Microbulbifer sp. GL-2: one gene and its partner. The protein of the gene in region 2 interacts with the protein of the main gene of each other region in a pairwise test. Links are inferred from orthologs where the notes say so. Each region holds a gene or a part of one and is shown on either strand. Other genes may lie near its edges.

Region 1 (3,229 bases), 2.3 Mb from region 2 along the record:
GATGCAGCGCTGGCCAACGATATTGAAATCGAGCACGCCTGCGAGAAAGCTTGTGCTTGTACCACATGTCACGTGATCGTGCGCGAAGGTTTTTACTCTCTGGAGGAGCCCGATGAGCTGGAAGAGGACCTGTTGGACAAGGCCTGGGGGCTGGAGCCCGAGTCGCGTCTGTCCTGCCAGGCGATTGTTGATGATGAGGACCTGGTGGTGGAGATTCCCAAGTACACCATCAACCAAGTTTCAGAAAAACACTGACCAGCACGGGTATTAAAAAGGAAGCCAAATCATGAAGTGGACTGACATTCACGATATCGCCATTGAGCTCTGTGATACTCACGAAGATGTAGACCCACTCACGGTTAACTTTGTCGACCTGCGCAACTGGGTGATGGCGCTGCCGGATTTCGATGACGATCCCAGTCGCTGTGGTGAGAAAGTTCTGGAGGCCATCCAAGCCGCGTGGATCGAGGAGCGCGATTAGTTGACGGGGTTTGCCGGGTATTGGTATTGGAGTACAAAAGTCGATCAATACCCCGTATAATCCGCCGGCCGCGAAATGCGGTGATCAAAAATTAAGTACCCCCGGCGGGTATGAAAGGAATATCACGGAAGAGCAACTGAGCAGGTTGCTCTTTCTGTATGTAAGTTCAGTTACAAAAATTCAATTTGGAGATAACCATGGCCCTGGAGCGTACCCTTTCCATCATCAAGCCAGACGCAGTAGCTAAAAACGTAATCGGCGAAATTGAGAGCCGTTTTGAGAAGGCTGGTCTGAGCATTGTTGCCATGAAAATGCTGCACCTGTCCCGCGAAAAAGCCGAAGGCTTCTACGCTGAGCACAAAGAGCGTCCTTTCTTCAAAGACCTGGTTGATTTTATGACTTCCGGTCCGGTTGTTGTGCAGGCTCTGGAAGGTGAAAACGCAATCCTCGCCAACCGCGAGCTGATGGGCGCTACCAACCCGAAAGAAGCCGCTGCCGGCACTATTCGCGCTGACTTCGCTGACAGCATCGATGCCAACGCAGTACACGGTTCCGACTCTGCAGAGTCCGCTGCCCGTGAAGTAAGCTACTTCTTCGCTGACGACGAAATCTGCCCGCGCGCTTAATTGGCGCGTTGCAATCGCACCGGTCCGTCCAGACCGGTGCAGCTTTTCCCCGAGGTGAAATGAATGACCACAGAAAAAACCAACCTGCTCGGCCTTTCTGTAGAAAAGCTGGCCGCCTTTTTTGAATCATTGGGCGAGAAGCGCTTTCGCGCTGTTCAGGTTTTAAAGTGGATTCATCAAAATGGGGTAGATGATTTTGCTGAGATGACTAATGTCAGCAAGGCCCTTCGCCAGAAACTGGCGGATGTGGCTGAAATCTGTGCGCCGGAAGTGCTTGAGCAATGGGACTCTGCCGACGGTACACGCAAGTGGCTGATTAAAGTATCCGGTGGCAATGCCATCGAAACGGTTTATATCCCCGACGGTGATCGCGGCACCTTGTGTGTCTCCTCTCAGGTGGGTTGTTCCCTGGATTGCAGTTTCTGCGCGACCGGAAAGCAAGGATTTAACCGCGATTTAACCGCAGCTGAAATAATTGGACAGGTTTGGATTGCATGTAAGTCTTTTGGTCAACTGGATCCGAAAGGACCGCGCAAGGTGACCAACGTGGTTATGATGGGCATGGGTGAGCCATTGCTCAATTTCGATAATGTTGTCGATGCCATGAACCTGATGATGGAAGATAACGCCTACGGTATCTCCAAGCGCCGTGTAACCCTATCTACCTCTGGCGTAGTGCCGGCCCTGGATCGCCTTGCCGATGTCACTGATGTAAGTCTGGCGATTTCCCTGCATGCGCCCAACGATGCGTTGCGCAATGAACTGGTGCCGATCAATAAAAAATACCCGATCGCCATGCTGTTGGATTCTGCCAAGCGCTATATAGATCGTATGCCGGATACCCATCGTAAGATGACCATCGAATATACGCTGATGCGCGAGGTCAATGATCGTCCTGAGCACGCGGAGCAACTGGCGGAGCTGTTACGCGATGTGCCAGTAAAAATTAACCTGATTCCCTTCAATCCTTTTGAGCTTTCCGATTATCAGCGCGTGAGTAATAACGCTTTACGACGCTTCCAGCAGATCTTGCTCGACAAAGGTTATACAGTAACGGTGAGAACCACTCGCGGTGATGATATTGATGCAGCTTGTGGCCAGCTGGCTGGCAGTGTAAATGATCGCACGCGCCGCTCAGAGCGCTATCGTAACGCCGAACGCCCTGTCCGTATTGTTGGCTAACAGCCATATCCACTCAGGGCCGGCTTGCTGATGAATAGCAAAAGTCCGCACCGGCCCCTGTAGCTTCTACCGATCTTACTGGTTCTTAATTGCAGTATCGGTAGGAGAAATTACTTTCATTTTTTCTATGTCTTTCTACACAGCAATGGCTTTTGTGTCTTGCTGATATCGCGCCTATTCAATTTATTTTTATTGGTGTCAACCAAATCACGTGACTCTGCGTTAACAGTCCAGAAGTTTTAAAAATGAATGGAAGTGGCTGCTATAACTTATGAATGCTCAGAAACTGGATTTAAGTGCGATTCCCAGAGTCTTGTCACGACTCTTTTTCCTATCTCTCTTTTTAGTATTGCTAGGTTGTGGTTCTGGGTCGTCCGGTAGTGACGATAATTCAGTGGAGGATGCTGTTGGGGGTGTTGGGGGCTCTGGATCGGATGGCGATACAGAAACTGGCAGTGGAGATGACTCTGATGCTGATGGAGAAACAGATCCTGATAGCGGAGAGGGTAATGCTCCTCAGGAATTGATAGGGAATGCGTTCTCGGGGACCAGTATTGGGCTTTCGTGGGAGGGGGCAGGGGAAATTTATTTTATCTATCGTGATAATACAAAAATTGCAGAGACCTCCAATAATTTCTTTGTGGATCAGGGGCTGTCAGTAAACACTGAATATACTTACTCGGTCACAACGAGCCCAGTGGATGATGTAGTTGAGACGACCAGTGTGGCTGCTAAAACCCTGGTGAATAATACTAACTCAGGTCTCGACAATGGTGCTGAAACCATCATCGTCAATGATCGTATTGCTAACTTTTCTGAGTGTAACAATGCCCGTAGTGTAGTCGACTTGTTGGATGAAGATCTGGATAGCTGTCTTCAGGCGATGCTGGAACTCAATAAGATGGCTGTACACTTGGAAGATATGCGGGCATTTGCTGCT
Region 2 (6,974 bases):
TCTCGAGCAGCTGGCTTCCAGCTATGCCGTACTTACTGAGGATGAAAAAGAGTTGGGCGTTTGCATGGTGGATATTGGTGGTGGTACCACTGATATTGCAGTATTTACCGGTGGTTCGATTCGCCACACTGGGGTGATTCCTATTGCGGGTGATCAGGTCACCAACGATATTGCTATGGCCCTGCGTACGCCGACACCCCATGCGGAAGATTTGAAAATAAAATATGCCTGCGCCCTGGCAAAACTCGCACGGGAAGGTGAAACCATTAAGGTGCCGAGCGTTGGAGACCGGGCACCGAGGGATTTATCCCGGCAGGCACTGGCGGAAGTAGTCGAGCCGCGCTATGACGAACTTTTCACTTTGGTGCAGGCTGAGTTGCGCCGCAGTGGTTTTGAAGACCTTTGCGCAGCGGGTGTGGTTTTAACCGGGGGGTCGTCAAAAATGGAAGGTGCAGTTGAACTGGCTGAAGAAATTTTCCATATGCCGGTAAGACTCGCAATACCACAGGGAATTGCCGGATTGACTGATATTGTGAGCAATCCGATTTACTCCACAGGGGTTGGGTTATTGATGTACGCGATGCAGCAGGAAGAGGCCGCTGAGGGCAGAATACAGCCCACGCGTAACGATAATCCGTGGTGGGATAAAGTAAAGCACTGGTTTCGCGGTAATTTGTAATAGCGTGCAACCAGAATTAGCCGTCCCATAAGGGATTTTTTTTAGGCGTGGCTGTAAAATTCGACATGAGCAAGAAAGGGGAACAGCGATGTTCGAGCTAGTTGATAGCGTACAGGATAAACCTGTCATCAAGGTAATAGGAGTCGGCGGCGGCGGTGGCAATGCTGTAAAGCATATGATTGCCAGTGACGTTGAGGGCGTGGATTTTATTTGCGCAAACACCGACGCTCAGGCGCTGAAGGATATTCAGGCACAAACGATAATGCAGCTGGGTAATACAATTACCCGGGGCTTAGGTGCCGGAGCCAACCCCGATGTTGGCCGTCAGTCAGCACTGGAAGATCGTGATCGTATTGCCGAGGTATTGACCGGAGCGGATATGGTGTTTATCACTGCGGGTATGGGCGGTGGTACCGGTACCGGTGGTGCCCCGATTGTTGCAGAGATTGCCAAAGAGTTGGGAATTCTTACGGTCGCAGTTGTTACCCGTCCATTTAAAATTGAGGGGCGCAAACGCACTGTGGTAGCCGAAGAGGGTATCCTCGAGCTGCGTGACAAAGTTGACTCGTTGATCACTATCCCTAATGACCGCCTGCTTGAAGTGTTGGGCAGTAAGATCACTATGAAGTCTGCCTATAAAGAGGCTGACAACGTGTTGCTGGGTGCAGTGCAGGGAATTGCCGACTTGATGATCCGCCCGGGTATCATGAACGTCGATTTTGCCGATGTGCGCACGGTGATGTCTGAAATGGGCATGGCGATGATGGGGTCCGGTTCGGCTGTTGGTGAGAACCGCTCCCGCGAAGCCGCAGAAAAGGCCGTACGTAGCCCGCTGCTGGATAATGTCAATTTGGCTGGCGCTCGCGGTATCCTGGTAAATATTATTACTGGCAGTGAAGAGGCTGGCTGTCAGGAACTCACCCTGGGTGAATACTCCGAAGTCGGTGAGATTGTTCAGGACATCGCTTCCGATGAAGCTACTGTGGTGATCGGTACCGCGGTAGATGACAAGCTCGGTGACGAGATGCGCGTGACCGTGGTTGCTGCTGGCTTGGGTGAAGGAACTCCTGCGGCGCGCCCGGCAAAAGTGGTAGATAACACTCGTCGTGCTGAAGCCCGAGAGCCTCGTGAAACACGCGATATGCGTGATATGCGTGATATGCGTGAAAGCCATGGCGCTGCGGGGCTTGTATCTCGTGAAACTGCAGATACACGCCCACGGGTGGATGTTGAGCGCCCTAAGCGCCCTGCGCCTGCGCTCAATCCGGCTGACGCTGACATGGAATACCTGGATATTCCAGCATTCCTTCGTCGCCAGGCTGATTAAGCGTCTGTACCACAGAGGCAGTACACCGCTCATGTCCACCCGATTCCAGAATCGGGTGTCGCCTCTGTGGTGCGACCTGTACAGACTTATTCCAGGCCTTAGTGTGAGAAGGTTCTCAAATAGTGGTTCTTCCGAGAGCCCTGGGACCGACAGGTCGATAAAAATAAGATAATTAACAATTTTTTACAGTGCCCGTGGAGCTTGAGATCTTAGAATGCTGTCTTAGCGACTGAGACGTGGCGCTCCAATCTTTGCTTGAGCTATCCTAAAAGGTAGGTGGCGGTGTGTTGAAGTGACCACCCGCTCATAATTGGTATTGGCGTCGCAATTATGCTAATATCGGCGGCTTGCTGCGCTTTATGCGTAGACCACCGACTGGGAAAAGATAGTTTCATGATCAAACAGCGCACGCTTAAAAATGCTATTCGCGCCACTGGCGTAGGTCTGCACACTGGTAAAAAGGTCGTCCTGACCCTTAAACCAGCACCCGTAGACACCGGCATCGTGTTCCGTAGAACCGACTTGGACCCGGTGGTTGAGATTGAGGCCCGTGCGGAGAATGTTGGGGATACCCTGCTTTCCACCACCTTGGTCAAGGGCGATGTACGTATTGCTACCGTTGAGCACCTGCTCTCGGCCATGGCTGGACTTGGTATCGACAATGCGATTGTCGAGCTGTCCGCCCAGGAAGTGCCGATTATGGACGGTAGTGCAGGCCCATTCGTATTCCTGATTCAGTCCGCAGGTATCCAGGAGCAATCTGCAGCGAAGAAATTCCTGCGCATCAAAAAGCCGGTTACAGTTGAAGAGGGCGATAAAGTTGCCAGCTTCCTGCCCTTCGACGGCTTCAAAGTGTCTTTTACTATCGACTTCGATCACCCGGTGTTTCAGGGGCGTAACCTGACCTCCTCTGTGGATTTTTCCAGCACCTCTTTTGTTAAAGAAGTAAGCCGGGCGCGCACTTTCGGTTTTATGCACGAGATTGAATACCTGCGCTCCAAGGGGTTGGTACAGGGTGGATCAGTGGACAATGCCATTGTGATCGACCAGTATCGTATTCTGAACGAGGGTGGGTTACGTTACGAAGACGAATTTGTGAAGCACAAAATTCTCGATGCAATCGGTGACCTCTATCTTCTGGGAACCAGTGTGATCGGTGAGTTCAAGGCCTTTAAATCCGGCCACTCACTGAACAACAAGTCCCTGCGCCACCTGATGACTCAGAAGGATGCCTGGGAAATGGTAACCTTTGAGGGCGAGCAGGAGGCACCTATCTCCTATATCAAACCGATATTGGCAGTTTGATGCTCCCGCAAAAAGCCGGCGTCATATTGCCGGCTTTTTTACGTGCATGATTCACAGAGAAGCCGGCGACAATTCTGGTATCCTTAATTTAATTGGAATTGCCAAATCATTGGTATGAGGTATAGCGCTGAGATAACGTCTCATATCAGTGGCGATCAAAATTACAATATGTCGAACTTCTCCCGCTTGCTATGAAAGTAATCCTGGTCAATGAGCGCGGTGCAACCCGCAGCTTAAATTTTGGCGGCTTGAGTAAGGCGCTGCTGGGGCTGTGCCTGCTCGGTCTCCCTGTCGGTGCATTTTTTCTCGGCGCCAACCTGCCGGTAGCTAAAAGCGACCTGTTCGATGCGCGTACTGCCAAGGCCTGGGAGCGCGCCCTGCGTAAGCAGCAGGAGGAGATTGAGGGAGCCGACCAGGAAGCGCGTGAGCAGCTGGCAGCCCTGACAGTAAAGCTGGCGGAGCTACAGGCCCGCCTCACCCGTCTGGATGCCCTTGGTGAGCGACTCACAGCGGCAGCGAATCTGGATGAGGGCGAGTTCGAGTTCAGCGCTGCCCCCGCTATCGGTGGGCCAGAAGATCCCGGAATTGCCGGTGCCTCAGAACTCCCATACCACCCCCCCGAATTTATTGATGTCATCGGTGATTTGTCACACCAGATTGATGATCGTCAGATGCAGCTCAATACGCTTGAGTCCCTGATGGCAAATCTCAAGCTTGAGGATGAGCAGTTTATCGCCGGGCGCCCGATTACCAAGGGCTGGATGTCCTCCCGCTACGGCTATCGCACCGACCCATTTACCGGGCGTCGCACCTGGCACAAGGGAGTCGATTTCGCCGGAAAAATGGGTTCAGATGTGGTTTCTGTTGCCGCTGGCGTAGTGACCTGGGCTGACGAGCGTCACGGCTATGGTCAGCTGGTGGAGATTAACCATGGCAATGGTTATTCAACACGCTACGGGCATAATAACAACCTCAAGGTTGGCCTTGGTGATGTTGTAAAAAAGGGGCAGGTTATCGCCCAGATGGGTTCCAGTGGCCGCTCAACCGGGCCCCATGTTCACTTCGAAATCTTCAAGAACAATCGCACGGTCGATCCGGCCAGCTACATCCGCCGCACCGGCAGATAACAACTATTCTTCCTTTACGCGTAATTGCCGGCAGCTTGGCATAAGAGTTGCCAGCGGTTGCGCCTTCCTGTTTACTTGCACCCCACGCATAAAGGAGTGTCGGTGCAGCAATCTGCCCAGTATTGGCGCCGACAGCGCACATAAGATAAGTGGTTTCTAGATAATGATTGGCAAACTGATTAAATCGGTCTTTGGTTCAAAAAATGACCGCGAGCTGAAGCGCATGCGACGGGTCGTGGAAAAAGTCAACGCTTTGGAAGAGGATTTCCAAAAGCTGGATGACGCAGCCCTTCGCGCTAAAACAGATGAATTCAAAAAGCGTATAGCGGATGGCGAGACACTGGACCAGCTGCTGCCTGAAGCATTTGCTGCAGTGCGCGAGGCGGGCCGTCGCACCCTGGGCATGCGCCATTTTGATGTCCAGTTGATCGGTGGTATGACGCTGCACGAAGGTCGCATTGCTGAAATGCGTACCGGTGAGGGTAAGACCCTGGTGGCAACTTTGCCAGCCTATCTGAATGCGCTGGAAAGCAAAGGTGTACATATTGTAACGGTGAACGATTACCTCGCTTCCCGTGATGCCAACTGGATGCGCCCCGTTTTTGAATTCCTCGGCCTGAGTGTGGGCGTCATTGTTTCCCAGCAGCACCCTGACGATAAAAAAGCTGCCTATGAGGCCGATATTACCTACGGCACCAATAATGAATTCGGCTTCGATTACCTGCGTGACAATATGGTGTTGCGCAAGGAGGATCGTACCCAGCGCCCACAGAATTTTGCCATCGTGGATGAAGTGGATTCCATCCTGATTGATGAAGCGCGCACACCACTGATTATCTCCGGTGCCGCTGAAGATTCCTCGCACCTCTATATGGCCATGAACAAGCTGATCCCTCAGCTGGAGCGTGCAGAAGAGGGTGGTGAAGGCCACTATACCGTGGACGAGAAATCGCGCCAGGTGGAAATGACCGAGCAGGGGCATTTGCTGATTGAGGAGCTGCTTTCCCGCAGTGGCCTGATGAAGGAAGATGAATCCCTTTATGCACCCGGTAACCTGGGTTTACTGCACCATGTTCACGCCGCTCTTCGTGCGCATGTACTGTTTAACAAGGATGTGGACTATATCGTACAGAATGGCCAGGTGGTGCTGATTGATGAGCATACCGGTCGTACCATGCCGGGACGTCGTTTGTCTGAAGGTCTGCATCAGGCTCTGGAAGCGAAAGAGAATGTACAGATCCAGAGCGAGAGCCAAACTCTGGCTTCCACGACCTTCCAGAACTTATTCCGCTTCTATCCAAAGCTCTCTGGTATGACAGGAACCGCGGATACCGAGGCCTTTGAATTTCAGCAGATTTACGGCCTGGATGTGGTGGTAATCCCCACTAACGTGGATATTCAGCGGGAAGATCTCAACGACCTGGTTTACCTGAGTCAAGAAGAGAAAATGGAAGCAATCATTGAGGATGTGAAGCACTGCCGTGAGAAGCAGGCGCCGATCCTTGTGGGTACTGCTTCAATTGAAACCTCTGAAGAAATGTCGCGCATGCTGCAAAAGGCGGGCATTCAGCATCAGGTTCTAAACGCCAAATACCACGAACGGGAAGCGCAGATTATTGCCCAGGCGGGGCGCCCAGGCGCGGTTACTATCGCCACTAATATGGCCGGTCGCGGTACCGATATTGTGCTGGGTGGTAATTGGGAGGCCGAAGCCGCTGAACTGGCTCAGGAGAAAGGGCGTGAGTTGGCCGAGGCTGAAATCGCCGCAGTAAAAGAGGACTGGCAGAAACGCCACGACCAGGTAATTGGGGCTGGTGGTCTGCATATTATCGGTACCGAGCGCCATGAATCCCGCCGTATCGACAACCAGCTACGTGGTCGCGCAGGGCGCCAGGGTGATCCTGGAATGACCCGCTTCTACCTGTCCCTCGAAGACAACCTGATGCGTATTTTTGCCTCTGATCGGGTGAAAAATTTTATGCAGATGTTGGGTATGGAGCGCGGTGAAGCCATCGAGCACCGCATGGTTTCCAATGCTATCGAGAAAGCGCAGCGTCGCGTTGAAGGTCGCAATTTCGATATCCGTAAGCAGCTGCTGGAATACGATGATGTGGCCAACGACCAGCGCCAGGTAATTTACAGCCAGCGCAATGAACTGCTGGAAGCAGACAAGATCAGCGATACTATTAGCGCTATTCGCGAAGATGTGGTCAACGAAGTGATTTCTGCTTCTGTGCCACCGCAGAGCGTGGAAGAGCAGTGGGATATCCCAGCGCTGGAGAAGCAGCTTTCTGGCGAATTGGGTATCGAGTTGCCGGTACAGCAATGGCTGGATGAAGATCGCACGCTACACGAAGAGAGCCTGCGTGAGAAGCTAGTTACCGCGGCCCAGGAAGCCTATGCAACCAAGGTGGCACGTATCAGCGAATCCTCTGGTGATGAAAACCTGATGCCTACGGTTGAGCGCCAGATTATGTTGCAGGTATTGGACCAGTTGTGGAAAGAGCATCTCTCCAGCATGGATCACCTGAGAGCA

What was found.
Region 1: the proteins of ftsZ (region 2) and rlmN interact in binary tests that used the Escherichia coli proteins (3 or more experiments, as listed by UniProt). The link is inferred for Microbulbifer sp. GL-2 from one-to-one orthologs.

The regions. Positions count from the first base shown.
Region 1 is NZ_AP019807.1:399,622-402,850, reverse strand. What follows is about bases 334-3,229. They hold rlmN (23S rRNA (adenine(2503)-C(2))-methyltransferase RlmN), read left to right. Parts: upstream 334-1,170; coding sequence 1,171-2,289; downstream 2,290-3,229. Other genes in these bases: GL2_RS01810 (cytochrome-c peroxidase), read left to right, coding at 2,561-3,229; ndk (nucleoside-diphosphate kinase), read left to right, coding at 679-1,107; iscX (Fe-S cluster assembly protein IscX), read left to right, coding at 334-481. Also shown: fdx (ISC system 2Fe-2S type ferredoxin), read left to right, coding at 1-255; more of iscX, read left to right, coding at 287-333.
Region 2 is NZ_AP019807.1:2,721,389-2,728,362, forward strand. What follows is about bases 1-2,886. They hold ftsZ (cell division protein FtsZ), read left to right. Parts: upstream 1-767; coding sequence 768-2,006; downstream 2,007-2,886. Other genes in these bases: ftsA (cell division protein FtsA), read left to right, coding at 1-679; lpxC (UDP-3-O-acyl-N-acetylglucosamine deacetylase), read left to right, coding at 2,400-2,886. Also shown: more of lpxC, read left to right, coding at 2,887-3,311; GL2_RS11865 (M23 family metallopeptidase), read left to right, coding at 3,503-4,438; preprotein translocase subunit SecA, read left to right, coding at 4,602-6,974. UniProt on the Escherichia coli protein: Essential cell division protein that forms a contractile ring structure (Z ring) at the future cell division site. The regulation of the ring assembly controls the timing and the location of cell division.